DNA from 4 places in the Dactylosporangium sp. CA-152071 genome. Region 2 is predicted to be linked to each of the others. Evidence: riboswitches for the same ligand, from Rfam matches in the RefSeq annotation. Region 2 holds a riboswitch; each other region holds the start of a gene.

Region 1 (7,677 bases), on a different contig from region 2:
GACCGCGGCCGCTCGGTCAGCGCCGAGGCCGTCGGCATCGTCCGTGAGCTCATGGCGGAGCTGCTCGCGCCGCTGCCCGCCGATCGCCAGGCCGCGTTCGTCGCGGACCTGCAAGCCCTCCTTCTGGAAAGAGGTCCGTCATGACCACCCTCAACGGGCGCATCCTCGGCCAGGCCGAGCGCGCCACCCGCGCCGTCCTCGACCGCCTGCTCGCCCGCTCCGGCACCACGTTCGAGCAGTGGGTCGCCGTCAACCTCACCGCCGCCGGCCCGCTGACCCGCGACGAACTGCTCGCGCAGATGTCGGCCGGCCTCCGAACCGACCCCGCCGGCCACGTCGACGCGGCGTTCGCGGCCGGCCTGCTGACCGGCGACGTCGCCCTCACCGACCTGGGCCGTTCGCGGTACGAGGAGATCAGCGCCGGGATCAATGCCATCACCGGGCAGATTTATGGTGATTTATCGCCAGAAGACCTCGACACGGCCGGCCGGGTCCTGCTGCAGGTCACCGCCCGCGCGAACGCCGCACTCGCGGCGGCCTAGAACTCCGGCATGACCATCCACAGGTGGCCGTCGGGGTCGGCGAAGGTCCCGGCGTAGCCCCACGGCTGGTCGGCGGGCTCGGTGACGACCCGCCCGCCGGCGGCCCGGGCACGCTCGATCACGGCTCGCACGTCCTCGCGCCCGGGCACCGGCCGGTGCAGCACGCACTCGCTGGTGCCGGCCGGCGCGACGGCGTGCTCGCCGATCGCCCAGGCGAAGCCGTCGGCGGGCACCAGCATCAGGGCGACGCCGTCCGCGAGTTCGAACCGCAGCGGCTCCGGCAGCCCGTCCCCGCTCGGCTGGCCGTCCCCGCCTGGCTGGCCGTCCCCGCCTAGCTGGCCGTCCCCGCCTAGCTGGCCGTCCCCGCCTGGCTGGATCGGCCCGGTTTCGAGGACGGCGCGGTAGAAGTCGTGGGAGGCCACGCGGTCGGCGACCGGCAGCGCGATGGTGAAGGTCATGCAAGGTGTACGTCAGGACGCGCCGGAACTCATCGCCGCGGCGCGCGGGGCGCCGACCTTCGCGATGATGTCGGCCAGGACCTGCTCGGACTCGTCGTGCGGGACCTGACAGGTGCCGGCCGCGAGGTGGCCGCCGCCGCCGTACTGCAGCATCACCGAGCCGATGTCGGTCGGTGACGTGCGGTCGAGGATCGACTTGCCCACCGCGAAGACGGTGTTGAGCTTCTGCTTGCCCCAGATCACGTGGATGGAGACCCGGGCCTCGGGGAACAGCGCGTACACCATGAACCGGTTGCCGGCGTAGATCACCTCCTCGTCCCGGAGGTCCACGACGACCACGTCGCCCTCCAGGTGGCTCACCCGCCGCAGCTGGTCGACGAAGAGCTCCTGCTGCTCGCGGAACAGCTCCGCGCGCTCCGCCACGTCCGGCAGCGCCAGGATCTCCTCGACGTCCTGGTGGTCGATGCACGCGTCGATGAGCTGCATCATCAGCTGGTAGTTGGAGATCCGGAACTGCCGGAACCGGCCCAGTCCCGTGCGGCTGTCCATGAGGAAGTTCATCAGCGTCCAGCCGACCGGCTGCAGGATGTCGGTGATGTCGTACTGGGCGGAGTCCGCCTTGTCGACCGCCTCCATCAGCTCGTCGGACACGTTCGGGAACCGCGCGGCGCCGCCGAAGTGGTCGTAGATGACGCGGGCCGCCGACGGGGCCTCCGCGTCGATGATGTGGTTGCTCCGGTCGTCCTCGCCCGCGTTGCGCAGGGTCTCCGAGTGGTGGTGGTCGAAGACGAGGTGGGCGCCGGGCGCGTAGGGCAGGTTCGTCAGGATGTCGTCGGGTCCGATGTCGACCGTGCCGTCCTGGACGTCTTTGGGGTGCACGAACGTGATGTCGCCGATGAGGTCCAGGTGACGCAGCAGGACGGCGCACACCAGGCCGTCGAAGTCGCTGCGCGTCACGAGTCGGTGCTTCACTTCGGATCCCCTCACCCTGCGTCGGCCGGTCGACAGTTGCCCTATCGGCCGGCCGTACGCAGACGTGAGGTCTTGGCGGTGCTTACAGGAGCGAGAGGTGCACGTGGTTGGTGTGGTCGCTGGAGGGGTCCCCGCCCACGCCGCTGTAGTGGTGCCAGCCGACCGCGGGTGTCCACACCTGTTTGAACCAGATGACGTACATGACGCCGAGCCGGTCCGCGTTCTTCACGAAGTACGTCGCCAGGTTGGCCCCGTAGACCTTGTCCTCACCGGCGGCGACGCCACCGAAGCCCGACTTGGCCTGCACCGAGAAGTCGCACGCGCGGCCCTTCGGGTGCTCGTACGGCCCGCTCGGCCGGTAGCAGGACACGAACCGCTTGAAGCCCGCCGCCTGTGCCTGCTGCATCGCGTGCAGCGTGCGCATCGTGATGCAGCCGCTGGTGGTCGGGTCGTTCTGCTTGCACGACTCCGAGGACCAGCCGCCGCTGGCGTTGCGCGGCGACGGCTGCGCGAGCGGCAGGTTGGCCGACACGAAGCCGTTGCTCGGCCCGCCCGCCTGGGCCAGGCCCTTCTCGGCTTCCTTCTTCTTCGCGGCCATGACGGCGACCTGCTCCTGCTGGAGCTTGACCTCGCCCTCGAGCGCCGTCTTCTGCGCCGCCTGGTCCCGCTTCAGCTGGTTGAGCTCGCGCAGCAGGTTGTCGTTGTGGTGGGCGATCTCGTCGATCGAGCCGGCCCGCTCCGCGAAGCCGGTGGGGCTCCCTGAGTCCATCAGCGCCACGAACGTGGTGAGCGGCCCCGTCCGGTACGCGGCGACGGCGATCGCCGACACCTGCTCGGTGACCCTGGCGAGGTTGGCCTCGGTCTGGGCGAGCTTGGCGGTCAGGTCCGCCTGGTTCTTCACCGAGGCGTCGTACTTGTCCTTGGCCTCGATCCACGCGCGCGTGCTCTCGTCGAGGACCTGGGCGAGGGACGCGTTGGATCCCTCGTCGCCCGTGTCGTCTCCCGGCTCGGCGGCGGCCGGAGTGGCGGCCATCCCAAAAAGGACGGCGGCCGTCATCAGGACGGCGATGATCCGCCGACCGGGATGTCGTGATGACATCTGGCTCGTTGTTCCTTCCGTCGGCCGCCGACCGGGTTAGCTGACGGGTTCGGGACGGAACGACCCCTACCGCGGTTGCCCGCGGATTCACCCCACTGTGCGGTTGGGTCCCCGATTCGCCGGTGTCGAGCCGGCGATTGGGCGGCAGTCGCGCCCGGCGCCGCGGGGGGCGGCGCCATGTCGGACGGGACCGACGGCCAGCCTACCCAGGGCGATCAGACCGCGCAGCGTACTGCCTGTCCGCCGCTGTGACGCACCTCTCGAAACCGCGCCGTCCAAGCAGGTCGCCTAAGCTTGGCGAAAGAATCTCGCGTGACGGAAATCACTCAACTGGCCTCACCCCGCCGGCAACGTTCTCGCCCGGGCGATTGTTTTACGCCACCCCGCGGTCACCCCGCGTCACCCCGAGTCACCTCGGAAAGGTGAGGTTAGCGGAACCGTAAAGATTCTTCATAAATCGATGTGATTGCTCCTGTACCGCGGTGGTGGCTGGTCGGATGGGGGCTCAGCGTCGATCTGAACGGAAGTGATCTGGTGTCCAGAGTGCGCCTGTGGGCGGGGCTCGCCGCGACCGCCGTCGTCGGTGGCGTCGTCGCCGTCTTCAACATGCTGCCGGCGTCGGCGGCCACCTGTGCGCCGGCGTGGCAGGCGTCGGCCGTGTACACCGGGGGTGCCACGGTGTCGCAGAACGGGCACAACTTCCTCGCCAAGTGGTGGACGCAGAACGAGGCGCCGCCCGGGAACACCGGCGTGTGGCAGGACCAGGGGTCGTGCGGCGGGAGCACGCCGCAGCCGCCGACGCAGACCGGGTCCGCGGGCGGGTGCAGCTTCCCGGCGTGGGTGCAGGGTCGCAACTACGTGACCGGTGACATCGTGAAGTTCACCGACGGTAAGTACTACATCGCCGAGCACGACAACCCGGGGTACAGCCCGACGATCAGCACCTGGTACTGGGACCCGTACACCTGCAACGGCGGAGGGGGCGGCACGACGCCGCCGCCGAACCCGACCACGAACCCGCCGTCGAACGGGGCGTTCGTCGTCAGCGAGGCCCAGTTCAACCAGATGTTCCCGAACCGGAACCCCTTCTACACGTACAACGGCCTCGTCGCGGCGCTGAACGCCTACCCGGCGTTCGCGAAGACGGGATCGGACGCCCAGCGCAAGCAGGAGGCGGCGGCGTTCCTCGCGAACGTGAACCACGAGACCGGCGGCCTGGTGTACATCGTGGAGCAGAACACCGCGAACTACCCGCACTACTGCGACACGAGCCAGCCGTACGGCTGCCCCGCCGGGCAGGCCGCGTACTACGGCCGCGGGCCGATCCAGCTCAGCTGGAACTTCAACTACAAGGCCGCCGGTGACGCGCTCGGCATCGACCTGCTGCGCAACCCGAACCTGGTGCAGACCGACCCGGCCGTGGCGATGAAGACCGCGCTCTGGTACTGGAACACGCAGACCGGCCCGGGCACGATGACGCCGCACAACGCGATGGTCAACGGCGCCGGGTTCGGCGAGACGATCCGCAGCATCAACGGCAGCCTCGAGTGCGGCGGGCGCAACCCGGCGCAGGTGCAGAGCCGGGTCGCGGCGTACCAGCGCTTCGTCGGCATCCTCGGCGTGGGCGTCGGAGCGGGCTCGCTCAGCTGCTAGTCGCCGAAGACCAGGAGGGCGCCCCGGGGAGTGGGGCGCCCTTCTCTTTGCCTTCCGACGGTTACGGCAGGTGCTGGCGGTACTCCTGCAGCGCGCGGCGGGCGAAGACCTGCTGGAACGTGGCGACCCGCTCCGAGCGGCCGCGGCCGATGAAGCTGACGAACCAGTGCAGCACCGCGGTGACCCGGTTCTTGAAGCCGACCAGGTAGAGCAGGTGCACGGCGAGCCACATGAGCCAGCCGACGATCCCGGAGAAGTGCAGCTTGCCGACGCTCGCCACCGCCGAGAAGCGCGAGATCGTGGCCATGCTGCCCTTGTCGAAGTACTTGAACGGCTGACCGGTCGCCTCGCCGGCGAGCCGCTTCTTGATCTGGCCGGCGGCGTGGCGGCCGCTCTGGATCGCGACCTGCGCGACGCCCGGCAGCCGGTTGAGCGACATCATGTCGCCGATCGCGAAGATCTCCGGGTGGCCCGGCACGGTGCAGTCCGGCTCGACCTCCAGCCGTCCGGCCCGGTCGGTCGAGGCTCCCGTCGCCTTCGCCAGCTGCGTCGACAGCGACGGCGCGGCCACGCCCGCCGCCCAGATCTTCGTCATCGACTCGATCCGCTGCCGCCCGTTGCGCGTCTCGACCTCGATGCCGGTCTCGTCGACGTCGACGACCTTCGTGCCGAGCTCGACCTCGACGCCCATGGTGTGCAGCTGCCGCAGCGCCTTCGTCGACAGGTGGTCGCCGAAGCTCGACAGGACCGTGTCGAGCGCGTCGATCAGGATGATCCGCGCGTGCTTCGGGTCGATGTTGCGGTACTGCCCCGGCAGGTGCCGGTGGGCGAGCTCGGCGATCTGGCCGGCCATCTCGACGCCGGTCGGACCGGCGCCGACCACGACGAACGTCAGCCACCGCTCGATCGCGGCCGGGTCGGTCTCCAGCTCGGCGAGCTCGAACGCGCCGAAGATCCGCCCGCGCAGCTCCAGCGCGTCGTCGATGCTCTTCATGCCGGGCGCGTGCTCGGCGAACGCGTCGTTGCCGAAGTAGGACTGCGACGCGCCGGCGGCGACGATCAGCGAGTCGTACGGCACGGTGTAGCTCGTCCCGGGCGCGACCGCCGTGACGGTCCTCGCCTCCGGGTCGATCTCGGTGACGGTGCCGAGCAGCACCTTCGCGTTGTCCTGCCGCTTGAGGATCTCCCGGATCGGCGGCGCGATCTCGCCCTCCGACAGGATGCCGGTCGCCACCTGGTACAGCAGCGGCTGGAACAGGTGGTAGGCGGTGCCGTTGATCAGGGTGACGTCGACCGGCGCGTTCTTGAGCGCCTTGGTGGCGAACAGTCCGCCGAAGCCGGCGCCGACGATCACGACGCGGTGGCGTCCTTGTGCACGCTCGTCCATCTGCATCTCCCGATAGGGGTGTGGATCGTGCAGATCAAGTACACCACTCCCGGCGGGTGATGGCCGTGTGTCCTCCATGACGTTTCACGGCCGCCTGTCAGGGAATCAGTCCCCTCACGTAGGCCGCCTGGCCCACGTGCTGCGCGTCGTCGTCGAGGACGCTGACCAGCCGCACCCCGAGCGTCACCGGCGGGTCCCATCGCTCGTCGACGATCTGGTCGAGATCCTCTTCCGTGAGCTTCTCCAGCCACGCGATGGTCCGCGCCGACACCGCCTCGAAGTATTCGATCAACACGTCGGCGCTTTCCGGCTGCACCGCCTGGACCTGCGCGGCCGTGTGACCGTAGCCGGTGTCGTGCTGGTCCTGCCGCAGCCCGAAGCGCGGGGCCCAGTCGCCGGTCACCCACAGCTGCTCGGCGCCGTTGATGCGCTCCGCGATGTGGTCGTCCTGGACCCGCGTCAGGTGCCAGACCAGCCACCCGACCGTGTTCGCGCCGGGCGCCGGCGCCCACCGCAGCTGCTCCGGGCTGAGCCCTTCGACCGCGGCCCTGACCAGATCAGGCAGTCGCCCGTACCCCTCGACGAGCAGTTCGTTCACCCGCACAGCAAGCTTCCCCTCGTGGCACGTTTCCGGGAGTTGACCTTCGACGAACGTCCGTAGTGTTCAGCACATCGCAAGAACGCAGCGAACACCACATAAACTTCCACAAAGGAGAACGACATGAGCGAGTACGGCGAGTTCGAGACCGGCGACCAGCACGAGTCCCTCGACCAGATGCACGAGGTCGACGCCAGCGAGAACAACTACGACTCGCAGTTCGGCGTCTACGAGCAGGACCACGCCTCGGCCGAGAACACCAGCTTCGACCAGGGCCACCACATGTCCTACACCACCCCGGCCGGCGCGCAGTACGAGGAGTCGGACTACACCTCCTACGACCACTCCGCCGCCGAGACGGACCACACGTTCGCCGCCGAGGGCTCCGAGTCGGCGTCCTCGAGCGAGTTCCACGAGCTCGAGGCCCTGCAGGCCCGCCTCGACGCCACGTTCGCCGAGGGCACGTTCGCCTCGAACTGAAGTCCTTCGTAGAAAAGGGGCCCCTTCCCCCGGGGCCCCTTTTCCGTCTTCAGAACTTCTTCCATCTTCAGAACTTCTTCCGCCTTCAGAAGCTTCTTCCGTCTTCAGAACTTCGTGGGAACGAGTGCGGCCAGCGCGCTCACGACGAACGGGCTGATGATGACCAGTCCGCTGCGCAGCTCCCCGAACGTCGTCTGGTCGATGCCGAGCAGCTTCTCCAGCTTCGACCGCTCCTCGGCCTTGTCCACCAGATCACCCAGCGCGACATCCGTGAGCGGGAAGTTCCGGTCGACGAACAGCGCGCACCGGCGGCGCAACGTCGTGCTCGCCGGCACGTACATGACGCCGACGACGAACGAGGCGACCGCCCCGGAGAACAGCACTGCCGCCTTCGGCAGCTCCGCACCCCATCCCGTGGCCGCGCCGTTGACGAGCGTGACGAGCAGCACCAGGAACCCGAGCTGGTTGAGCAGCCGGCTCACCAGCCG
Region 2 (7,677 bases):
CCCGAGGAGCGGGTCTATGCCACTCCTGTCCGGGACGTGGTCGCCGGCCAGTGGAACCACGTGGCCTTCACCCGTCAGGGCTCGACCGGCACGCTGTACCTCAACGGCGTGGCGATCGCGACCCGCACGGACCTGACGGTCACCATGGCCGGCATCGGCCCGACAGCCAACAACTGGCTGGGCCGCAACGGGTACGGCGACGCCGCGTTCGACGGTCTGATCGACGACGTCCGGGTGTACACGTCAACGCTGAACGCTGCGCAGGTGACGGCGATGTACAACGAAGGCAGCGCCGTCCGCTACACCTTCAACGAGAACACCGGCACCGCCGCCGCGAACTCGGGCACGAAGACGTCGGTCGGTGCGGCCACCCTGCAGGGCACGACGTCCTGGGCAGCCGGCCGGTTCGGCAGCGCGGTGTCGCTGCCGGGCGGCGCCGCGAACTCGGGCAACCAGGTCAAGCTGCCCGACAACATCCAGTCCGGACTGACCAACCAGTTCGCCGTGTCCTTCTGGGCGCGTCCGGACACCCTCCCGAACTGGGTGCCGCTGCTGCAGATCGGCAGCAGCACGGACACGTTCTTCCTGCTCCAGTCGGGCACGAACAGCGGAACCACCGGCTTCGGCGCCACCTTCAAGGCGGCCGGAAACCCGGCACAGGAGCGCCTCACGCTCGGTTCCGGCCGCGACCTGCCGCTCAACCAGTGGACCCATGTGGTGTTCACGATGAACGGCTCGACCGGCAAGATCTACTTCAATGGCGTGCTCCAGGGCACCCGTACCAACTTCCCCATCGGCATCGGCAACGTGGGCGTGGGCGGCAACACCACGGCCAACCTCATCGGCGGGACGAGCTGGGGCGACCCCCGATTCGACGGTCTGATCGACGACTTCCGCCTGTACGGCTACGAGCTCAGCGCCGACCACGTGACGCAGCTGTACTCGGGTCGCCGGTGAGCACGCTGTTCTAGTGGGAGCATCCACGCCCGCGCCCGGTCGGACTGACGGCTCCCGTCTGAGCGATGGCACCCGCCAGCGAACAGCCGGGTCACAATCCGAGTGAGCGTGGAATACATGACGACGTGGGCCCCAGGATCTCTCCCGGGGCCCACGTTCGTACTGATCGGGCTATTAGCCGCATCGTGAGGTGGGTCTCCACGTGCTGGGAGAGCAGGAGGACGCCGACGCCGGGGAAAGCGGACGAGGCTTTACTGCGACTGGCCGGCCATCTGCTGCATCGCAGCGATCTCGGCCTGCTGTGTCTTCACGATACGGCCGGCGAGAGCCTTGGCGTCCGGGTTGGTTCCATGGGCCAGCTCCGCCTGGGCCATCATGACCGCTCCCTGGTGGTGAACGATCATCATCTGGAGAAACAGCTTGTCGAAGTCGGTGCCGGTCGCCGCCTTGAGCTTTGCCATGTCTGCGCTCGACATCATGCCCGGCATCGTCGGCATCCCGTTGGGCATCATCCCGCTTGGCATCATGCCGTTCGGCGATGCTCCATGCGGCATCATGTTGCTCGGCATGCAATGCATCTCGGGACAGCTCGGCATCGTGGTCGGCTGGCCCCAGGCGACCAGCCAGCCCTTCATTGTTGCGATCTCCGCCTTCTGCCCGGTACTGATCTTGGCGGCGAGTTGTTTGACGTCCGGATCAGTCGCCTTCGTCTCGGCGAGGGCGGCCATCTCCACGGCTTGCTCGTGATGCGGGATCATCATCCGGACGAACACCGCGTCGACGTTGTTGAAGGTGGGGTTGACGCTGACGCTGACGCTGCCGTTGTTCGGTGCCGTAGGACTACCGCCACCGCTTGCGGTGTCACTGCAAGCGGTGAGCGCGACGGTGACAGTGAGGGCGACGCCCACCAGCACGGCGCTGCCTCGGGTGTAATGCCTCATGGCGCACAGACTCTTTCGACTCGGTGTGGTGAGCTGCGTCGCCCTGAGCGGCTACCCCTGTGATGCGGTCATACCGAACGCGGGCGTCATCGCCCGGACGGCGTGACCTCGGCGCTGCAATCCGTTCCACAGCCGGACTCGACGCAATCCCGCACTCCCGGGCATCCACGGCATGCTTCCCGAACCGGGTGGCGTTATGCGAGCTCCACACCACCGACCAGGAACTCACCCGGCAGCCTGACCGGTCGCCGCTTCAGTGCGGGTCGATGGCTGAGCATGCCCATCGCCGCCCCGCCCGGCAACGCGCCGCGCAGACTGCCACCGGACACCCACATCGTGACCACGAACAGGACGCTGGACGCCAGGACTGAGCCCACGACGGCCGGCCACCACGACGCCGCCCTGCCACCGTCAGTTGATCGGCGATGCCGGGAATCAATACGAGTAGCCACGCGAGGAGATCCAGTCGGCCAGCTTGGGAGTGCGCAGCCAGTAGGTGCCGTCCCCGCTCGGGTCGGCCGGGTCGGCGATCTTCACCGTGCCGCCGCCGTCACGGTATCCGACGACCGTCAGGTAGTGACCGCCTTCGTAGGCGTGCACGGCACCGGCGGTGTCGGTCACGTGTCCGGCGATGTTTGCCACGATTGCCCGTCCGCCGCCGACCGTGGTCAGCACGTCGGTCTGAAGCTGCGCGGCCTGCGCGGGCGTTGCCGGGTAGACCGGGATCTCTCTGGTCTGGTACAGCGTGCGGCCGTGCCCGAGCACCTGGTTGAGTACGCGGGTGGTGTCGAGGGCCGAGTTCGTCCCGTTGGTGGTGGTGCCCAGCATGGCCGCGGCCTCGTCCTGGCTGACGGCGTGGCCGGCTGCCGTGAGCGCGATCCGGGTGGCCGCCGGCCCGCAGAAGTAGTAGTTCGGCTGCAGCTGGAACTGGTACTTGAGGAGCATCGTCGTCGGCGCGGACGGCGCCGCCCCGTCGGCCTTCGGTGGTTTCGTGGTCAACGCCGCGCCCGCCGCCGCGGTGCGCTCAGACGGCGGATCGCCGAGCTGGCTGAGCACGATGCCGGCCACGGCCGCCGCGGCGAGCATCACGCACATGGTCACCGCCATCCGCGGCCGGCGGATATCCCCGGCACGGTGGGACTGCGGCTGTACGGATTCAAGGTTCACAACGAGTCTCCAGTAGCCCGGAGCAGGGCGATCGATACGGGCAATGACGTGCGACGACACGCGATGCACAGCCATCGGGCAGCAAGAAGTGATGTGCGCGGCGCGAACGCGCAGCGCACAGGCCAGCTCGCCACCTCAGCAGCCGGACGGATGGCGCACAGGCCACGGGCCTGCGGCTCCCTGCCGCGCTGCGTCAGTAGCCGCTGCAAACGGAGCGGCCGGCACCTACGCGACTGTGACCACCCGCAGCGTGACAGCAGGCGGCACTAGCGTCCTGTTGACGCCGCTCGGCGCGCGGACGAGCAGGCACGCGACCTGCGAGGATCTCGGCGATGGGGGGTAACGGCTGTGCACAGACACTTCTCCTTACGCGTCCGCCTACCGGGTCAGCTGACGGATTCGGGCGCGAAGGTCGCCCTACCACAGGCCGTCGGCCCGCGGATTCACCCCAGACATGCGGTGGGTCCCCGGCTCGTGCGTGCACGAATCAGCGAGCCTGCCCGGCGTCACCTGCTGTGAGCATGAACCGGACCAAGCGACCCATGACGTTACGCAAGGGGCACTGCCATGCCAAGGCCCGCTAGCTGGAAGAAGCCGCACATCATCACTGTTCGGACCGACTACTCAATACGTTGACAGCATCGCGGCATGGGTCGGTTCAAGCGATCTCAGGGTCCCACGATCGGCTGCCGCGGAGGCCATCCCGGCCCGGGCATGACGGCACGGGTCTAGAGTGCGAGTCGAACGCGCGGACGGGAGGCGGTCATGCCGGCTGGTACGAAGGACGACCCGTGGGTGCTGAAGACCCCGCCCGGGTCGTCGGAGTACACCATGTACCGCGACGAGGCCGCCAACCCACCCGCCCTGGTGTGCCAGGTCGGCTCGACCAAGCTGACGTACCAGCTGCGGGCGGTCGAGGATCTGCATGCGTGGCTGCGCGAGCAGGGCGACTGGGTGCCGCTCGGCGCCGCCGACGAGAACAAGCCCGCCGCCGACGGCACCGTCGAGGCGTGGGGCCGTTCGGAGGACAACCCGGTCGGCGGCTGGTACGGGCTGCGCAAGGGCTACCGGGGCCGGTTCGGAATGTACCTGCCGCCGCTGCTGGAGGTGCTCGGCCTGGCCGAGCTGACGCACGACGCCCGCAACAACCGGATGCGCGCCGTCACGGAGTGAGGATCCGCTTGAGGCGGGCCAGATCTTTCTGGTTGGCCCGGCGCATCGCCGCGGCCATCACCGACGCGGTGACCTTGCCGAAAGGGCCCAGCGCCGGCGTCCCCCCGTACCTCACGAGCAGGACCGGCCCGCGAACCGACGCCGCCGCCCAGGCCGCCCGCCGAAGCGGAGGCGGGCCTGACGCCCGAGATCCCCGAGCCACGCGACCTGTTCCAGCGCCGGACTCAGCCGCCGCGGCGAGGTTCGAGGGCGACCACGCCGTCGACGAGCGTGCGGCTGGAGGCGCCGTACCGGGGTCGCGGCACCGGCAGGGCCCGGTAGGCCACGACCCGCCAGCCCGGTTCCTCCAGCGGCGTCAGTGAGTCCAGCCCGAAGAGCGCCAGCCCACCGGGGACGCGCTGGGCAAGGGTCTGCATCTGCCTGGCGGAGTCCGCGCTGACGATGTCGGCGATCCAGTGCGCGGCGCCGGTCCGGCTCGCGAGCGTGGCCGCCAGCGCCGTGACTGCTCCGGCCGGCAGGTACACCAGCAGGCCCTCGGTGAGCACGATCACGTCGCCGGATCGTCCCGTCTCGTCCACCACGGCGCTCACCGCGGTCTCGTCGCGGACGTCCAGGCCGACCCGCCTTACCGGGCAGCTGTGCGGCCGACCGTGCAGGGTCCGGTCCTTCAGCTCGACGACGGCGGGGTCGTCGGCCTCGACCAGCTCGCGGCATCCGGGCAGTCGCATCCGGTACGGCCGCGTGCAGAAGCCGGCCCCGAAGTTCACCACGGCGGCCCCCGGCCGTCGCTCGAGCGCATCGACGAGCATGCGGTCGATGAGGACGGTACGGGCGACAACCTCGTCCCGCCCGGCGTCGGCGAGCCGCGCGATCGGCGCCGCCGCAGCGGTCGGCGTGAACAGCTCGGCGAGCGGGTCCGACACCCGGGGGCGCGGAAGGCGGCTCTCCGCGGCCCGGCAGGCCGCCGCTGCGTACGCGGTGGCCTGCACGGTCCGGTCGACGAGGGGGTTCATTCCCAGCGGAACAGCCAGGCGGCGCCGGCGGCGCAGACCACGACGGTGCCGCCCAGCACCGCGACATCGACGCCGATGGAGTCGCCTCGGTCCAGCCACGCCCATTGCAGCGCGTCGATCGCATACGTCAACGGGAGTGCGTCGCTGATCTTGCGCATCCAGTCGGGCATCAGCTCGAGCGGGACGGTGGCGCCCGTCAGGAAAATCATCGGGAAGTACACCAGGTTGGCGATGACCAGGGCCGTCTGCTCGCTTCTGGCGATGGAGGCGATCAGCAGGCCGATGCCGAACATGGCGGCGCCGGAAAGCAGCGCCAGACCGGCGAACGCGAACGTCCGCTCCGGCGCGTGCAGACCGAACACGAGCGAGCCGACGACGACGAGCAGGGCGATGCCCAGCACGCAGATGACGATGTTGATCAGCAGCTGTGCGGTGAGGAAGACGGTCGGCCGGGCGGGGGTGCCCCGCAGCCGGCGCAGAAACCCGCGGGAGCGGTACTCGACCATGCCCAGCGGGAAGCTCATCAGCCCGGCGACGGCGAGGACGAGGCCGACGTAGGCGGGCACGGACACGTCGACGGTGCCGAGGCCGTCCCACAGGTCGGACGGCTTGTTGCCGTAGATGCCGCCGAAGATGCCCAGCACCATGACCGGGAACACGAGGCCGAAGAACAGCGGCGGGAAGTTGCGCAGCATTCGCCTCGACTCGAACGCCAGCACGCTAGGAAACATCGACGTTGTCCGCTTCGCTCGAGGCCGTTCCGGCGGCCTGCCCGGTCAGGTTCAGGTACGCGTCGTCCAGCGAGGCCGGCAGCTCCCGCGCGGTGGTGCCGTGTTCGGCCAGGACCCGGTCGACGTCCCCGCGGCGCGCCGGTTGCACCTCGAGCATCAGCCGCTGCCCGGCCGGCTCCACCCGCACCCCGGAACCCAGCCCGGTGAGACTTTCGGCCAGCTTCCGGTTGCCGCCGGCGCCGTCGAGCACGAGCCGGGCCGAGTCGCCGGCATGGTCCCGGATCAGCTCGGTGGGTGTGCCGGTGGCTACGATGCGGCCCTTGAGCAGCACGTTGACCCGGTCGCAGAGGTACTCGACCTCCTCCATGTGATGCGAGGTGATCACGATGGTGAGGCCGTCGCCGTTGCGGCGGCGCAGTTCGTCCCAGACCATGCGCCGGGCGGCCGGGTCCAGGCCGTTGGTCAGCTCGTCGAGGAAGACCACCTGCGGGTTGTTCAGCAGCGCCAGAATCAGTGACAGCCGCTGCTGCTGCCCGCCTGACAGTTTGACGACCTGGCTGCGCCGCTGCCCGCTCAGGCCGAACAGTTCGAGCAGCTCGATGTGATCGGCCGGGTCGGGGTAGAACGACGCGAAGAGCCGGCAGATCTCCTCGACCGTGGCGCGGGGCGGGTAGACGAGCTGCTGGAGCTGGATGCCGGCGATGCGGGTCATCCGCGTACGGTCGGTGGCCGGGTCGAAGCCGCCGACGCGGATCGTGCCCGTGGCCGGTTTCCGCAGCCCTTCGACGCACTCCAGCAACGACGTCTTGCCGGAGCCGTTGGGGCCGATCACGCCCACGACCTGGCCCTTGTCGGCGCCCAGGTCGACACCGTCGACGGCGACCAGGTCACCGTAGCGGACGGTGATGTTCCGGGCGTCGACGAATGGCTCGGCGGCGCTTGCTTCTGCTTCTTGACTCACCGTTGTCGGCCTCCTCATCGGGGCACTGCGGCCGCGACGGGAGCGACCCGGCGCGAGCTGGTCTGGGTGTAGTAGGCGGCGAACGAGGCATGCACCGCGATCGCCGGAAGGACGCTGCCCTCGACGATCACCAGCAGCCCGCACACCACCGCGAGCACCACACTGGACAGCGCGAGCACAGTGGCCTGCAGGGCCGTCTCGGTCAGCAGGACCTGGCCGACGGTGAAGGTCGCGCCGCTGATCGCGATGGCGGCCCACACCGGTGTGTCGCTGGCCAGCAGGCCGCCGAGGAAGACACCGCGGAAGTAGAACTCCTCGACTGCGGCGCTGGTCGCCGGGACGATGTACCGCCATGCCCGGGGTAGCGCCAGGATCTCGGCGATCCAGCGGACGCCGGTGACCGCGCCGGGCACGTCGGTGCGGGGTCGCACGGCATAGAGGATGGACATGGCGAATGCGGTCAGCGCGCTGGCGCCGGCGGCGGTCAGCACCAGCAGACCGATGTCGTGCGGGGTGACGTGCCAGGCGAGCAGGGTGGCCACGTCGAGGCCGCCCCAGTACATCACGAGGATCGACGCAAGGACGCCGCCGGCCAGGTACACCAGGGTGCCCAGGATCGGGAACACGTATCGGCCGGGCAGCCCCGTGCGGCTGGCGACGGCCAGGCGTACCCGTTGGCGGGTACGGTTGCGCCGGAAGGGCAGCCGGTACAGCGCGAGCCAGGCCGCGGTCGC
Region 3 (7,677 bases), on a different contig from region 2:
GGCGCACCTACGGGGGCAAGCCGTTCGTCACCGGCGAGCTGCGCTGCCTCGGCGCCGCCCAGCAGTACGGGCGCTACGAGTTCCGGGCGCGCGTGCCCGTCGGCGCGGGCATCTCCTCGATCGCGATGCTGCGCCCCGTCGACCAGCAGGCGCCCCAGGACGAGTCGCAGCTGGAGATCACCGCCCGGCCCGGCGCCGAGACCGCCCTGGTGCGCAACGGGTCGGGCACCGGCACCTCGGTGCGCACGCTGCCCGGGCCCTTCAGCGACTGGCACTCCTACGCGATCGAGTGGTCCCCGGCCGGCTTCAAGGTCTTCGTCGACGGCAAGGAGCGCTCCACCGACCCCGGCGCGTCGCCGGCGCAGCGCTGGTTCGGCTTCGCGGTGACGACCAGTGAATCGGGCGCCCCGGGCACATCGACGACGCTGCCAGCGGAGTTCCAGGTCGATTATCTGCGGGTGTACGCGTTCGCTCCGGTCTCCTCGCTGCCGGCGGTGGCGGCGCAGCCGTCGACCGCGCAGAACGGGATGTCGGGCTCGCCGGGCGGCCACCGGTGGTCGCTGTGGCTGGCGGTCGCGGCCACGGTGATGGCGGCGGTGGCTCTCTTCGCCCTGGTGGTGCACAAGACCCGCCCGCACCGGCCGCCCCCGTCGCACCGCGCGTAGCGCGCCGCGACGGCTCCCGTTCGCGTCCGGCTTCTGCCCGCGCCCGGTGCCCGCGCTTCGCCCCGTGCTCACGCTCGTGGCGAACAGGGCTGCCGGATCGGCCCGCGGCGGCGAAGGATCGCCGGATGAGAATCCTCGTACTCGGCGGCACCGTGTTCCTCGGCCGGGCGGTCGCCCGGCAGGCCCTCGCCGCGGGCCACGACGTCATCTGCGCCGCCCGCGGCACGTCCGGCGACCCGGTGGACGGCGCGACGTTCGTCACCGTCGACCGGGAGGAGGCCGGTGGCCTGGGCGCGGTCGAGGGCACGTTCGACGCGGTCGTGGACGTCGCCCGCAAGCCCAGCCACGTCCGGCACATGGTCGCCGAGCTGGCCGGCCGGGCCGGTCACGTGACGTTCGTGTCCAGTTGCTCCGCGTACGCCGACGCCGTGACGCCCGACCAGACGGTCGACACCGCGCCGCTGCTCCCGCCCGCCGACCCCGCGAACGAGGACCCCGCCGCCGGCGCCGAGGAGTACGGCCGGTGCAAGGTCACCTGCGAGGAGCTGGTCCGCGAGGGCTTCGGCGAGGTCCTCGTCAACCGGGCCGGGCTGATCGTCGGGCCCGAGGACCCCACCGGCCGGTTCGACTACTGGGTGGCCCGGCACGCCCGCGGCGGCGAGATCCTCGCCCCGGGCGACCCCGACGAGCGGGTGCAGTACGTGGACGTCCGCGACCTCGCCGACTGGATCCTGCGCTGCGCCGAGGAGGGCCGCACCGGCACCTACGACGGGATGGGCGCCCCGATGACCCGCCGCGAGTTCCACGCCGGGCTGCAGGCCGGGACCGGGGGCACCGGGACCCTCACCTGGGTGCCGCAGGACTTCCTGACCGACCACGCGGTCGTGCCCTGGTCAGGCGCGCGGTCCCTGCCGCTGTGGCTGCCGCTGCCCGAATACGGCGGGTTCCTCACCCGGGACATCACCCGGTCGCTCGCCGCCGGCCTGCAACCCCGCCCCCTTCCCGAAACGGCGGCCGCCACACTCGCGGCATTCAGTGACACTCGCCACATTACTGGTCTCACCGAAGAGGAAGAAGTCGAGCTGTTGCGGGAATGGCACGCACGGTAGGGGGTGGTGTGACGAGCCAGTCAGCATTTCGACAGACCGCTGCCCGCGTCGATTCCTGCGGATACATGTGCATTTGCCTGTCATGCGGGCGACTCTTGCCGATGAACAGCGGTGACCCCGGTCCCATCGAACGTCGTTCCCAGGGAACTCACAGCGAGTTTAGGCGTCTGACGGGCAGGAATACCACGTATCACTTGTTGCAACCGAAGCGAACCGGAGCTGCTCCCGAGTCGTCTAGGTAAGTGGTGCAACTCTCACGGGTCGTCACCGGAATCGCCCGCGAGGGTGGAATTCCGCAGGCCACGTGACCGTTGTGTAGGGGGCATACCCGGGGGGCACCCGTTTTAGCAGGGTGAAACGGGGAAGGCGAAGGATGGACGGGGAGGGGCCCGAAGGTGGAGAACGTGAAAGTGGAGATGCGACCCGATACAGGTGCAGAAGAGCGTGACCTGGTTGGTGTGTACCTGCATGAGATCTCCCGCACGCCGCTGCTCGACGCCGCTTCTGAGGTCGAGCTTTCCAAGGCGGTCGAGGCTGGTCTCTATGCGGAGCACCTGCTGGACGAGGGCCGGCTGCCCGACGGTGTGAGCGCCGCCGAGCTGCAGCGCCTCGTCGACGAGGGCGAGCGGGCCAAGGACCGGTTCATCCGGGCCAACCTGCGGCTCGTCGTGTCGATCGCGCGGCGCTATGTGCGGTCCGGCATGCCGATGCTCGACCTCATCCAGGAGGGCAACACCGGCCTGGTCCGCGCCGTCGAGAAGTTCGACTACGTGCGCGGCTACAAGTTCTCGACATACGCGACATGGTGGATCCGCCAGGCGATCAGCCGGGCGATCGCGCAGCAGGAGCGCACGGTCCGGCTGCCCGTCCACCTCGTCGAAGACGTCAACCGGATGCGCAACGTCGCGCGTCAGCTGACCCGCGAGCTCGGCAACGACCCCGAGCCCGAGCAGCTCGCCACCGCCCTCGGCGTCCCCGTCGAGCGCGTCCACGAGCTGAAGCGCTGGTCCCAGGACACCGTCTCGCTCGACACGCCGGTCGGTGACGACGGTGACACCAGCCTCGGCGACCTGGTCTCCGACTCCGACGCGCCGTCGCCGGAGGACGTGGTCCTCGCCGCCCTGGAGCGCCAGCGCATCGAGGGTCTGCTCAATCACCTCGACGACCGGTCCGCGGGCATCATGCGCGCCCGCTACGGTCTGGAGGACGGCCGCGAGCACTCGCTGACCGAGGTCGCGAGCCGGTTCTCCCTCTCCCGTGAGCGCATCCGCCAGCTGGAGATCCAGGCCCTCGGCCGTCTCCGCGAGCTGGCCCGTGCCGAAGGCCTCCAGGCCGCCTAGCCCGCAGACGACCCGCAGCCCCTGACCGTCCCGGTCGGGGGCTGCTTCCACATGCTGGGACGCTTAGGTCTCGTTTAGGTCACCGACCATCGATCAACGCCCACGTCCCGTAGCGGTGCCGGCTCGCCCTCAACATTGCGGCACGACGCCCCGGGACCGGCCGCCGGCGCCCCGGCCCGTAACGCAGCGTCAGGAGCGGCGCGGGGCGGGTGCCCGGCTGGCGGCGCTGTGCCGGGAATCGCCCGCCGGGTCCCTTCGATGACGCGTCGCCCGGCTCGCCCGCCGACGTGCCTGCCGGCGGCCCGTCCTCCGGCCCGACCGGCGACGCCCCGGCCCGGGTGACAGAGGCGTCCCGTCCGTGCCGAGTCCTGGCCGTGCCGCGGTTCGGGTGGGCGGGGCGTTCCGGCTGGTCGGCGGCGTCCGGGCCGGCTGGGCGGCGCTCCTGCCCTGCCCTGTCCGTGCCCTGCCCTGTCCGTGCCCTGCCCTGTCCGTGCCCTGCCCTGTTCGTGCCGTGCCGCGTCCTGGCCGTGCCGTGCCGTGTCCTAGCGGTGCCTGCCGCGGTCCGGGTGGCGGCCCGGCTGGTCGCAGTGCCAGGCCCCGGGGTGGTGGACCGGCGGTCGGTGGGCGAGGGTCAGGGTCAGGGGCGCCGGGCCACGACGAAGAGGCGCGGGAAGGGCAGGATCGTGCCGAACGGCTCGCGGGGGTAGCGCTCGCGCAGCGCGGCGGCCACCCTGGCCCGGAAGTCGTCGAGCTCCGCACCGGACAGGGCGTCGAAGTAGGGGCGCAGGCCGGTCCCGCTGAACCACTCCAGCACCGGGTCCTCGCCGGGCAGGACGTGGAAGTACGTCGTCTCCCACGCGTCCACGGCCAGGCCGAGCCCGGCGAGGGTGCGCACGTACCAGGCCGGCTCCCGCACCGGCGTCGCGCCGCGCGGCCCCAGGACGGTCGGGTCCAGGATGTCCGCGTCGAGGATCGGCCCGCCCGTCGGGACCTGGAACGCGAGCGTGCCGCCGTCGTCGAGCGCCGCGGCGAGCGTCGGCATCAGCGCGGCGTGGTCGTCGACCCACTGCAGGGAGGCGTTGGCGACGATGACGTCCACGGAGCCGCGCTGCGGCCGCCACCCGGCGATGTCGCCGAGCTGGAACGACAGCTGCGGGGTGCCGAGCGCTGCCGCCTTCGCGAGCATCTCGGGGGAGGAGTCGATGCCGAGCACCGCCGCGTCCGGGTAGCGCGTCGCGAGGGTCGCGGTCAGCGTGCCCGGGCCGCACCCGAGGTCCACGACCGCGACCGGCGCGGTGGTCTGGATGCGCGCCACCAGCTCGTGGAAGGGCCGCGCCCGCTCCTCGGCGAAGCGGCTGTACTGCTCAGGATCCCAAGAGGCCATGCCCCGATCTTGCCGGGCATGGCCTCTTGGACGTGCTGTCGGGGCTTACTTGTGCGGTCTGCCGTAGCCGTACGTGTCGCTGCGGCCGTCGATCGACTGGACCTCGACGTTTCGGCCCGTCGTCGGGGCGTGGATCATCTTGCCGTTACCGATGTAGATGCCCACGTGCCCCAGGCCACGGAAGAACGCCAGGTCGCCGGGGGAGAGCGCGGACCGTGAGATGTGCGTGGTCTTGCTCCACTGCTGCGCCGCGTTGTGCGGCAGGATGACGCCGGCCGCCTTCCAGGCGCCCATGGTCAGGCCGGAGCAGTCCCAACTGCTGGGTCCGGCGGCGCCCCACTTGTAGGGCTCGCCGAGCTGGGCGCAGGCGAAGGCCACCGCCGCGTTCGCCGGTGACGTGCACTCGGCACCGAGCGCGACCTTGACACCCGTGGAGCCGGTGCCGCCGGTGGTGGAGCGGCGGCGGAGCGCCTCGAGCTTCTTGACGTCGCCCTCGATCTTCTTCTTCTTGGTCTCGAGCTCGGTCTTCTGCGCGGTCTCCGCGGCGAGCGTCTCGTCGATCTTCTTCTTCTCTTCGTCCAGCTTCGACTTGGCCGACGTGAAGTCGGCGATCTCGTGCTGCTGGTGCTTGCCGATCTGCTGCAGCGTGGTCAGCTGGTCCATGAGTGTGTCGGACGACCGCGCGTTGAGCACGATGCTGAGGTTCTGCAGGCTGCCCGCGCCCTTGAACGCCGCGACGGCGATGACGTCCACGTTGGCGTTGGCGTTGGCCATGTTGTCGACGTAGGGCTGGAGCTTCTTCTGCAGCTCGGCGGCGGCCGCCTGGGTGGCGGCCAGATCGCCATTGATCTTGTTGTAGGCCTCGACCAGGTCTTCGAGCTCGTCGCCCGCCTTCTGGATCTGGGCGTCGATCTCGGCCGCTGTCGGATCGGCCTTGGCGACACTCGCGGGCGCCACGATCGCCAGCGACACGACCCCGATGAAGAGCGTGCGCAGCAGGGACCGTTTGGTGCGGTGTCCAGCGGACAAGGGATGACCCTTCTTCACCGACCGCCTACCGGGTTAGCTGACGGGTTCGGGCGGGAAGAGTGCGCCCTACCGCGCTGTGCGGATTCACCCCAAGGACCCTGGGTCCCCGGCTCGACAGCGCCAGAGCGGCGCTCGACTCGGCGGCGCTTGCCCGGCGCCGCCCGGGGTGGGCGACGGACTGCCGTGCAGGCCAGGACATAACTTAACGTGATCACCAACGAAGCGAAACCCGCGAGCGTTGTTGAATATCGATTACCCCAAAAGTCCGAATCACGGCGGGTTGTCGCTCCACATCGGACAGTGACGCACCACAGAAGATGGTGTTGACGGACACACAATTGGGGCTTGATTCTGCTCTGAGACCCGGTTAAATACACGTAACTTTATTCACCGTCGATGCACATAGTTCGCCCACTCCGAACACCCCCGGAGGAGCGTCACCGGATGTTGCGTGTCCAGAACCTCGAGGTCGTCTACGACGACGTGATGCTGGTGCTGCGAGGCGTCAGCCTGCAGGTCCCACCAGGACGCATCGTCGCGCTGCTCGGCGCGAACGGTGCCGGCAAGACCACGCTGCTGCGGGCCCTGTCGGGCCTGCTCGGCGTCCACGACGGCGCCATCACCAAGGGCGCCATCACGCTCGACGAGAAGCCCATCCACCGGCTCAAACCGGCCGCCGTGGTCCGCCGCGGCGTCTCGCAGGTGATGGAGGGGCGCAGGACCTTCGCCGAACTGACCGTCGAGGAGAACCTGCGGCTCGGCGCCCACACCCGCCCGAAGGGCCGGGCGGAGGCGATGGACCGCATGTACACCCTGTTCCCCGTGCTCGCGCAGCGCCGCGGCAGCATCGCCGGCTACCTCTCCGGCGGCGAGCAGCAGATGCTGGCGATGGGGCGGGCGCTCATGTCGGACCCGGCGTACCTGCTGCTCGACGAGCCCAGCCTCGGGCTCGCGCCGCGCCTGGTCGAGCAGGTCCGCGACCTGATCGTGCAGATCAACCAGGCCGGCACCGGCGTGCTGCTGGTCGAGCAGAACGCGACCATGGCGCTGTCGATCGCCGAGCACGGATACGTGCTGGAGACGGGCAAGGTCGTGCTCGACAAGCCCGCCGCCGAACTGCTCGCCGACGACGACATCCGCGAGTTCTACCTGGGACGGGCCGAGCGGTCCTTCCGCGACGTGAAGCACTACAAGCGTCGCAAGCGCTGGCTGTCATAGAAAATCAGGAGTCGCCGTGCTGCGTTTCGAAGACGTCCGGCTCAGCTTCGCCGGCGTCAAAGCCATCGACGGGGTTTCGTTCACCGTCGCCAAGGACGAGCTCTTCGCCGTCATCGGGCCCAACGGGGCCGGAAAGACGTCGATCTTCAATGTGATCTCCGGGGTGTACCGGCCGCAGCAGGGCAAGGTGTCCCTCGACGGCGTCGACCTCACCGGACTGCGCCCGGACAAGGTCGCCAAGCTGGGCGTGGCGCGCACCTTCCAGAACGTCGAGCTGTTCCAGCACCTGACCGTGCTGGAGAACCTCATGCTCGGCCGGCACCACCACATCCGCTACGGCACGCTCGCCGCGATCGCGTGGCTCGGCCGGGCCCGGCGCGAGGAGATCGCCAACCGGGCCGTGGTCGAGGACATCGTCGACTTCCTCGAACTGGCGCAGTGGCGCCGGCTGCCGGTGGGGTTGCTGCCGTACGGCGTGCAGAAGCGCGTCGAGCTCGGCCGGGCCCTCGCGATGGAGCCGAAGCTGCTGCTGCTGGACGAGCCGGTCGCCGGGATGAACCTGGAGGAGACCGAGGACATGGCCCGCTTCATCCTCGACGTCCGCGAGGAGCTCGGCGTCCCGATGATCCTCGTCGAGCACGACATGGGGCTCGTCATGGACCTCGCCGACCGGGTGATGGTCGTCGACTTCGGCGTCCCCGTCGCCACCGGCACGCCCGCCGAGGTGCAGAGCAACCCCGACGTCCTGCGCGCCTACCTGGGGGAGGTGGAGCGAGCATGACGATCGCCGAACTGGTCAGGCGGCACGCGGAGCGCACGCCCGGCGCCGTCGCCATACGGGAGAAGCACCGCGGCATCTGGCGCGAGATCACCTGGCGTGACTACTGGAAGACCGCGGAGACCGTCGCCCGGGCGCTCAGGTCGCTCGGCGT
Region 4 (7,677 bases), on a different contig from region 2:
CGCCAAGTTCGGCCAGCAGATCCTCGACGCCATCCGCGAGCCGGACCCGTCGTGATCAGCGCTGCGGCCCGCGTCTCCCCGCGGACGACACCCGCTCTGCTGCGGGGAGGTGCGGGTGGCGGACCGGCGGGCGGACCGGCGGTGGCTCGCCGCGCGGGACCAGGTGGTGGCCCGGTGCGCGTGTGATGCCGGCGGCCTGGCACGGGAGCTGAGGTCGCCGGGAGACCACCGGGAGGAGCGTTCCCGCTGGTCCGCGGTCGCTTGGAGCGACGCCGACGCCCACGCGGTCGGGCGCGCAGCGCGGTCCAGCGACGAGCGGTCGGCGCCACGCGGTCAGGCTTCATGCGGCCCAGCGCCAAGCGGTCGGGCGTCATTCGGCGTGGTGCCATGCCGTCCAGCGCCATGCGGTCCAGCCGCACGCGATCGGGCGCACACGATCGGACAACACACGGTCCAGCGCACACTGTCCACACGATCCAGCGTCCATGCGGTCCAGCGCCATGCCGTCCAGCACGCACGCGGTCGGACGCCGCACACGGTCGGACAACGCACACGGTCCAGCGGCCACACAGTCCAGCGGACATGGTCCATCGCGCACAGAGTCCAGGCCCCGGTCCACCGCGGGCACAGTCGGCGCGCACGATCCAGCGGCCACACAGTCCAGCGCCCCCACACGGACCGGCACGCACGTGGGCCAGCACGCAGGACAGCGGCCGCTCGGTTGAGGACGCACGCGGGCCGGTGCGCGCAGGGCAGCGCGCGCACGGTCCGGCGTGTGTGTCGCGGGTGGTGGGCGTCAGATGGCGCGGGCGGGGCGGGGGCGGCGTTCGGGCAGTGTGGGGACGACCGAGCCGTCGACGAAGATGCCGTGCCACAGGCAGAACGTCAGCAGGATCCACAGTTTGCGGGCGTTGTCGGCGTCGCCGCGTTCGTGCTGGGTGAGCAGCTCGTGGGCGTACTTGAGGTCGATCAGGTGGCCGGCGCCCGACGTGGACAGGACGTGGTGGGCCCATTCCGCGAGCTCCGTGCGCAGCCAGCGCCGGGCCGGGGTCGGGAAGCCGAGCTTCGGACGGTCGGTGATGAAGTCCGGCACGATGCCCGCGAGGGCCCGGCGCAGCGCGTACTTGGTGGTGCGGCCGCGGGGTGGCACCTTCAGCCGGTCGGGCAGCCGGGACAGGACCTCGAACACGCCCTTGTCCAGGAACGGCACGCGCAGCTCCAGCGAGTGAGCCATCGACATCCGGTCGGCCTTGGTCAGGATGTCGCCGGGCAGCCACGTGTTGATGTCGATGTGCTGCATGGTGGTGAGGTCGTCGAGGTCCGCGGCCTCGGCGTAGAGCGCCGCGGTCACGTGCGGGTGGCCCACCCCCGGGCCGCCCAGGAGGATCCGGGCCTTCTCCTCGTCACCGAGGACGCGGGCGTTGCCGAAGTACCGCGTCTCGATCGGCGTCGTGGCCCGCAGCAGGTAGCTCTTGCCCTTGACACCGTCGGGGACCGCACGGGCCAGGGCGCGCAGGCCGCGCTGGATCGGTGCGCCGAGGCGGCGCACCGGTGCGAGGGAACGCGGCTCCCCGTAGATGGTGTAGCCGCCGGCGAGCTCGTCCGCGCCCTCGCCCGACAGCACCACGGTGACGTGTTCGGCCGCCGTCTGCGCCAGGAAGTACAGCGGGACGATCGACGGGTCGGCGACCGGATCGCCCAGGTGCCAGATGATGCGCGGCAGCGCCACCATCACCTGCTCGGGATTGACGATGGTGGGCACCAGGTCGACGCCGAGGTGGCGGGCGGACTGCTCGGCCACGTCGAGCTCGGAGTACGCGGTGGCGGTGTCGAAGCCGGCGGTGAAGGCGCGCAGGCGTGGGTGGACCTCGGCGGCGAGCGCGACGATGGCGGTCGAGTCGATCCCGCTGGACAGGAACGCGCCGACCGGGACGTCCGCCCGCAGGTGGCATCGCACGCTCTCCCGCAGCGCGTCGCGCAGTTCGTCCACAATGGACTGCTCGGTGACCGCCGGGTCCGGCCGGAACTTCGGCCGGTTGAGACGCCGGACCACCGGCGGGTAGCCGAGGGCGCGGGTGAGCAGCCCGCCGCTGGGCAGCCGCGCGATGTGCCGGTGCAGGGTGTACGGCTCGGGCACGTACTGCATCGTCAGGTAGAGCGACAGTGCGGTCTGGTCGAGCTCGCCGCCGGCGACCCCCAGCAGCGGCGCCTTCTCGCTCGACAGCCACAGCCCGTCGACGGTCGGCAGGTAGTACAGCGGCTTGATCCCGAACTGGTCCCGCGCCGCGTGCACCGTCTCGGTGGCCTCGTCCCAGAGGGCGAACGCGAACATGCCGCGGAGCCGGCCGAGCGCGGCCTCGCCCCAGTAGTGGTAGGCGGCGGCGACCACCTCGCTGTCCCCGCCCGTGGCGAACTCCGCGCCGTGCACGCGGATCAGTTCCTCGCGCAGTGCCTCGAAGTTGTAGATCTCGCCGTTGAAGACCAGCGTCCACCGGCCCGCGTCCGGCCCGCTCGGCGGGTACCGCAACGGCTGCCGGCTGCCTTGCACGTCGATGATGGCGAGCCGTTTGAAACCGGCCGCCACGCCTTGTCCGGCCTTCTCCAGGGCCATGTCGTCGGGGCCGCGGTGGTCGAGCAACTCGAGTTGCCGTTCCACCAGTCCGAGGGTCTCTGGGGAGATGGCGAAGTCCCCCACGTACATCAGGAAGCCGCACATGGCGTCGTTTCCCTTCGGTCGCCTCGCGTGGCAGCGGTGTCGGGCCGTGGACCGCTCTGTCGGCGGTCGCCCGTGAGCCGTCGCCGGTGAGCTCCCGCCGGCACCGGCTGAGCCCCCGCTCGAACGGCCACAGTGCGCCGCGCGATCCAGCCGAACAGAGGCTGCCGGGTCCGGGCGCCCGATTGCCCGGCCGTCATCCGATCCCTCCTCACCAGGGGGATCGCCGGCCCGCGGAGGGGTGAACCCCGCCCCGGGGTGACGATCGGGGCGGGCGGGCACTCCCGCCGTTTGGCCCTGCACCCCCCGGGTAGCGGCGCGCCGGTCACATCGGTCCACGTCGGATCGGCGGCTAGCGAACCACCCGTTGTCTCCTGGGGAGAAGCCAATGCGCCTCGTCCGCGCCCGAAGCCGACCCGCGCACAGCGCCAGCAGCCGCCGTGCGAAAGCCGGGGCGCCGAGCCGCTCAGCACGCTGGCTCCGGGGGTTCGGCCGGCTCCTGCTGTGCGGCGTCATCTCGGGTCTGGTCGTGGCCGCCGGTGTACTGCCGCTCGCGTTCATCGGCGGCTCCACGGTGAACGCGAGCCGTGACGTCTGGACGAACCTCCCGGCGGACCTGGCGCTGCCACCGCCGCCGCAGGCCACCTACGTCTACGCCAACGACGGCAAGACGCTCATCACCACGTTCTACGACGAGAACCGCAAGGACGTGCCGCTGGACCAGATCGCACCGGTGCTCCAGCAGGCCGTCGTCGCGGCCGAGGACACCCGCTTCTACCAGCATCAGGGTGTCGACGGCAGGGGCGTCCTGCGCGCGCTGGTCTCCAACGGCAGGGGCAACGCCCAGCAGGGCGCCTCGACGCTGACGATGCAGTACGTGCGCAACGTGCTGAAGAACGACCCGACCCTGTCGCCGCAGCAGCGGGTCGACTCGCTCGCCGACACGCCCGCCCGCAAGGTGCGCGAGATGCGCTACGCGACGAAGCTGGAACAGCACCTGAGCAAGCAGGACATCCTCCAGGGCTACCTGAACATCGCCTACTTCGGTGCCGGCGCCTACGGCATCTACGCCGCCAGCCAGACGTACTTCGGCAAGTCGGCCCTGGAGCTGACGCTGCCCGAGGCGGCGCTGCTCGCCGGGCTGCTGCAGTCCCCCGACGGCGACAACCCGATCAGCGGCGACCGCGACGCGGCCCTGCGGCGCCGCGCCTACACGCTCGACTCGATGGCGAAGATGAAGATGATCAGCGCCGCGGACGCCACCGCGGCGAAGGGCCAGGAGCTGAAGATCAACGAGCGCGACCTGCCCAACAACTGCGTGTCCGTCCCGCGGGAGCACAACGACTGGGGCTTCTTCTGCGACTACTTCCGCCAGTGGTGGGGCAGCCAGCCCGAGTTCGGCGCCACCCGCGCCGACCGCGACGAGGCGCTGCGCACCGGCGGCTACACCGTGGTCACCTCGCTCGACCCGGGCATCCAGGCGGCCACGCTCAACCAGTCCCTGAGCGTCTACGGCTACGGCAGCGCGCGGTCGATGCCGACGGCCGTCGTCACCCCCGGCACCGGCCGGGTCCTGGCGATGGCCGTCAACCGCCACTACAGCCTGGAACCCAACCCGCCCCAGCATCCGCTGTTCCCGAACACCGTCAACCAGCTCATCGCGGGCGGTGGTGGCGTCGCCGGGTATCAGGCGGGTTCGACGTTCAAGATGTTCACCATGCTCGCCGCGCTCGACGCGGGCATGCCGTTGAGCACCAACTTCAACTCACCGAGCCGGATAGCGACCGTGTGGCCGGCCAGCGGCCCGGGCAGCTGCGGGGGCAGGTGGTGCCCGGGGAACGACTCCCCGAGCTGGATGAACGGGAACCGGACGATGTGGAACGGCTTCGGCCGTTCGGTCAACACCTACTTCGTCTGGCTCGAACAGCAGATCGGCGCGCGCCGCGTGGTCGAGATGGCGCAGCGGCTCGGCATCACGTTCCGCTCCGCCGAGGACGCGGCGATGGCGGCCAAGGCGGACCAGTGGGGAGCGTTCACCCTCGGCGTCGCCTCGACCACACCGCTCGACCTCGCCAACGCCTACGCGGCGGTCGCCGCCGGCGGCCTGTACTGCCAGCCGCTGCCGGTGCTGTCGATCACCGACTCCAACGGCAAACCGGTCGACGCCGCCGCCCCGAAGTGCCGGCAGGCGGTCAGCCCCGACGTGGCGGCCGCCGCGACCGACGCGGCACGGTGCCCGGTCAGCCGGTCCTCGGCGTACGGCAAGTGCGACGGCGGCACGGCGGAGAACGTGTCCGGCATCCTGGGCGGCCGCCCGGTCGCGGGCAAGACCGGCAGCTCCGAGTACAACTCGACCGAGACGTTCGTCGGCTTCACCCCGCAGATCGCGGCGGCCGGCATCGCGGTGAACGTGGACAACCCGAACGACCACGTGGGCAGCGGCGTCTCCGGCTCGGTCAACGCCGCCGTCGCGCAGACCATGGCGAGCGCGCTGCGCGGCCAGCCGGCCCAGGCGTTCCGGCCACCCAGCCGGGTACGCGCACTGGGCCGCTGACCGCGAGCCGCTGACGGCCGTGTCAGGCGGAGTATCCGCGCAGGGCGGTCCAGTGCGCGAGCTTGGCCGTCGTCAGCGTGTAGTACCCGACGCCCAGGGCGTCCGCGGGGTCGGCGATCTTCACCGTCTTGCCGCCGTCGAGGTACCCCACCACCGTGAGGTAGTGGCCGCCCGGGTACGAGTGCGAGTTGCCCTTGTCGTCCACGGTGGAGCCGGCGATGTTGGCGACCACGGCGTAGCCGTTGGTGATCGCGTTGACGACGTCGGCCTGCATCTGGTCGATCTCCGCCTGGGTGGCCGACTGACCGGGGATGAAGTGCGACTTGTAGAAGGAGCTCTTCGTGTACTCGTTGAGCGACCGGGTGGTGTCGTCGGCGGAGTTGGTGCCGTTGACGGTCGTGTGCAGGCTCTGGGCGACCTCGGACTGGGACGGGTACATCGACCGCGCGGTCAGCGCGATCCGGGTCGCCGCCGGGCCGCAGTAGTAGAAGTTCTCCTGCCAGGCGAACCGGTACGCGAGCTCCTTCTCCGCCGGGGCCGCCGGTTTGGTGGGGCTGGCCGGGGCGGCGGGCGGGGCGGGCGTGGCGGGCTTGGACGTCGCCGTACCGGCGGGGGCCTTCGACGGGGCGGAGGCGGCGTCGGGCGCCGCCTGGGTCCGCTGCCGGTCACGCCCGGCCGGACCGACGCCGGTTCCGGACGGATCCGCGGCCGTCACCGACTGCGCGTCGGCCACCGGTGTGGGGGTCGAGGCGTGCACGGCCACGCCGACGGCCGCCGTCACCCCGAGGACCGCCGCGGCGGCCGCGATCGGCAGCACGCGGAAGCGCGACGGGGCGGGGCTCTGGTTCTGGTGCCTGGGTTTGTACAGGTAACTCACGGGTACCTCGACAGACATGCTCGATGACGGCTGCTGTTGCCGGTGCCGGACGTGATCCGGGCAGGGGGGGTGCCACGCCGGCCGAGGGCCGGTGCGGTGACGGTCGGCGACTACCGGGCCGGGCCGAGGGTCGAGGTGCCCGAGGTGCTGCGGCACGGGCGATGCCGGGTCTGTGGCTGCACGGAGTGCTCCTTCCGGTGCCGCCTACCGGGTTAGCTGACGGGTTCGGGCGGGAGGATCGCCCTACCTCGAGGCGCTGGCCCCGTGGATTCACCCCGGTGGTGCTCGGTTCCCCGGCTCGCGCGGACGCGACTCAGCGGATCCGCCGCGGTGTCATCCGAGGTGGGTGACGGCGGGCCGGGCGGATGCGAGGACCATATCGGGGCGCGGGAGGACCCCCGGAACCCCCACGCTGGTCGGCTACCTTGCGTGACGACGGCGTGGCGAACGGCCGGGTGCACGGGCCATCAGCCCGCCGGTCGGTTGCGCCGTGCCCCGGTGCACCTCGCCGACCGCGCCCCGGCCCCGTGCGGCCCGCCCAGTGTCCGGTCGGCAGGTTCGCATGCCCGGCATCACCCCGGATCCGGGGCCTCCCTAGGCTCGCCGGATGCTTCCGGGCGCCGATGATGACCAGCAGCTCAACGGTGCGACCGCACGCGGTCCCCGACACCTGCGCCGCTCCCGGCGGGGGCGGCACGCGACCCGATTCCGGCTGCGCGCACCCGTGCCGGCCGAGATCCGCCGCTACGCCGTGGGCGCCGTCGCGGTCGTGGCGGTCGGCCTGTCCGCGACGCTGTCGGCGTCGGCCGGACCCGCCGCCGTGCCGACAGACAGTGCGGCGTTCGCCGTCGACGCCGAACGCTCGGCGGCCGGCGGGCAGGCCTCACGCAGCCGCACCCGGAAACCCGCCGACAGCGCGAACAAGGCCACGCCGGCACCGACGAAGGCCGCCCCGGCACCGGCGAAGACCACCCCGGCACCCGCCGCCACGCCACCGGCATCGACGGCGGCGCCGTCGCCGACCGTGCACGCGCCCGTCGGCGGGCTGACCCAGGCCGAGATGAACAACGCCGTCGCGATCATCGACGTCGCCCGGCAGCTGAACCTGCCGCGGCGCGCGGCCGTCGTGGGGATCGCCACCGCCCTGCAGGAGAGCCACCTGCGGAACCTCGCGAACCCGAACGTGCCGCAGTCGCTGCAGCACCCCAACGAGGGCGTGGGGTACGACTACGACTCGGTCGGCCTCTTCCAGCAGCGGCCGAGCTGGGGTTCGGTCGACCAGCTGATGAACCCGCACGAGTCCGCCCGCAGGTTCTACGCGGCGCTCGCCCAGATCCCGGGCTGGGAGCAGCAGGCCGTCACCATAGCCGCGCAGATGGTGCAGCGGTCGGCGTTCCCGGACGCCTACGCGAAGTGGGAAGGGCTCGCACAACAGATCGTGGACGCCGTCATGTAGGAATTCCACCGCGCGGGCCCAGGTCCCTCGCATTGTCACTCGTATTGCTGCCCCGGCCTCGCCCCGATGCGCACGAC

Evidence for each region. Region 2 has a riboswitch for cyclic di-AMP ahead of ACQEVZ_RS45840 (C39 family peptidase). Riboswitches for the same ligand answer to the same signal wherever they lie in the genome.
Region 1: linked by a shared signal. The riboswitch ahead of ACQEVZ_RS28070 (coiled-coil domain-containing protein) and the one ahead of ACQEVZ_RS45840 (C39 family peptidase) in region 2 are both predicted to bind cyclic di-AMP.
Region 3: linked by a shared signal. The riboswitch ahead of ACQEVZ_RS20610 (NlpC/P60 family protein) and the one ahead of ACQEVZ_RS45840 (C39 family peptidase) in region 2 are both predicted to bind cyclic di-AMP.
Region 4: linked by a shared signal. The riboswitch ahead of ACQEVZ_RS38540 (C39 family peptidase) and the one ahead of ACQEVZ_RS45840 (C39 family peptidase) in region 2 are both predicted to bind cyclic di-AMP.

The regions. Positions count from the first base shown of each region.
Region 1 is NZ_JBNJMZ010000001.1:6,263,432-6,271,108, reverse strand. It holds gene ACQEVZ_RS28090 (MarR family winged helix-turn-helix transcriptional regulator) at 1-144, shown strand, start outside; gene ACQEVZ_RS28085 (hypothetical protein) at 141-542, shown strand; gene ACQEVZ_RS28080 (VOC family protein) at 539-1,000, opposite strand; gene ACQEVZ_RS28075 (exopolyphosphatase) at 1,013-1,972, opposite strand; gene ACQEVZ_RS28070 (coiled-coil domain-containing protein) at 2,055-3,071, opposite strand; cyclic di-AMP (ydaO/yuaA leader) riboswitch at 3,081-3,217, opposite strand; gene ACQEVZ_RS28065 (glycoside hydrolase family 19 protein) at 3,606-4,724, shown strand; gene ACQEVZ_RS28060 (NAD(P)/FAD-dependent oxidoreductase) at 4,786-6,111, opposite strand; gene ACQEVZ_RS28055 (mycothiol transferase) at 6,209-6,715, opposite strand; gene ACQEVZ_RS28050 (hypothetical protein) at 6,833-7,189, shown strand; gene ACQEVZ_RS28045 (hypothetical protein) at 7,294-7,677, opposite strand, start outside.
Region 2 is NZ_JBNJMZ010000002.1:1,266,662-1,274,338, forward strand. It holds gene ACQEVZ_RS45825 (LamG-like jellyroll fold domain-containing protein) at 1-957, shown strand, start outside; gene ACQEVZ_RS45830 (DUF305 domain-containing protein) at 1,209-1,898, opposite strand; gene ACQEVZ_RS45835 (hypothetical protein) at 2,093-2,275, opposite strand; gene ACQEVZ_RS45840 (C39 family peptidase) at 2,334-3,125, opposite strand; cyclic di-AMP (ydaO/yuaA leader) riboswitch at 3,426-3,568, opposite strand; gene ACQEVZ_RS45845 (DUF6855 family protein) at 3,831-4,238, shown strand; gene ACQEVZ_RS45850 (hypothetical protein) at 4,228-4,353, opposite strand; gene ACQEVZ_RS45855 (class I SAM-dependent methyltransferase) at 4,463-5,251, opposite strand; gene ACQEVZ_RS45860 (ABC transporter permease) at 5,248-5,970, opposite strand; gene ACQEVZ_RS45865 (ABC transporter ATP-binding protein) at 5,972-6,943, opposite strand; gene ACQEVZ_RS45870 (CPBP family glutamic-type intramembrane protease) at 6,958-7,677, opposite strand, start outside.
Region 3 is NZ_JBNJMZ010000001.1:4,596,070-4,603,746, reverse strand. It holds gene ACQEVZ_RS20630 (glycoside hydrolase family 16 protein) at 1-665, shown strand, start outside; gene ACQEVZ_RS20625 (NAD-dependent epimerase/dehydratase family protein) at 791-1,774, shown strand; gene ACQEVZ_RS20620 (sigma-70 family RNA polymerase sigma factor) at 2,191-3,114, shown strand; gene ACQEVZ_RS20615 (methyltransferase domain-containing protein) at 3,752-4,498, opposite strand; gene ACQEVZ_RS20610 (NlpC/P60 family protein) at 4,544-5,527, opposite strand; cyclic di-AMP (ydaO/yuaA leader) riboswitch at 5,535-5,680, opposite strand; gene ACQEVZ_RS20605 (ABC transporter ATP-binding protein) at 5,972-6,745, shown strand; gene ACQEVZ_RS20600 (ABC transporter ATP-binding protein) at 6,762-7,526, shown strand; gene ACQEVZ_RS20595 (AMP-dependent synthetase/ligase) at 7,523-7,677, shown strand, end outside.
Region 4 is NZ_JBNJMZ010000001.1:8,534,246-8,541,922, reverse strand. It holds gene recQ (DNA helicase RecQ) at 1-55, shown strand, start outside; gene asnB (asparagine synthase (glutamine-hydrolyzing)) at 797-2,701, opposite strand; gene ACQEVZ_RS38545 (transglycosylase domain-containing protein) at 3,102-5,267, shown strand; gene ACQEVZ_RS38540 (C39 family peptidase) at 5,290-6,144, opposite strand; cyclic di-AMP (ydaO/yuaA leader) riboswitch at 6,331-6,473, opposite strand; gene ACQEVZ_RS38535 (hypothetical protein) at 6,752-7,600, shown strand.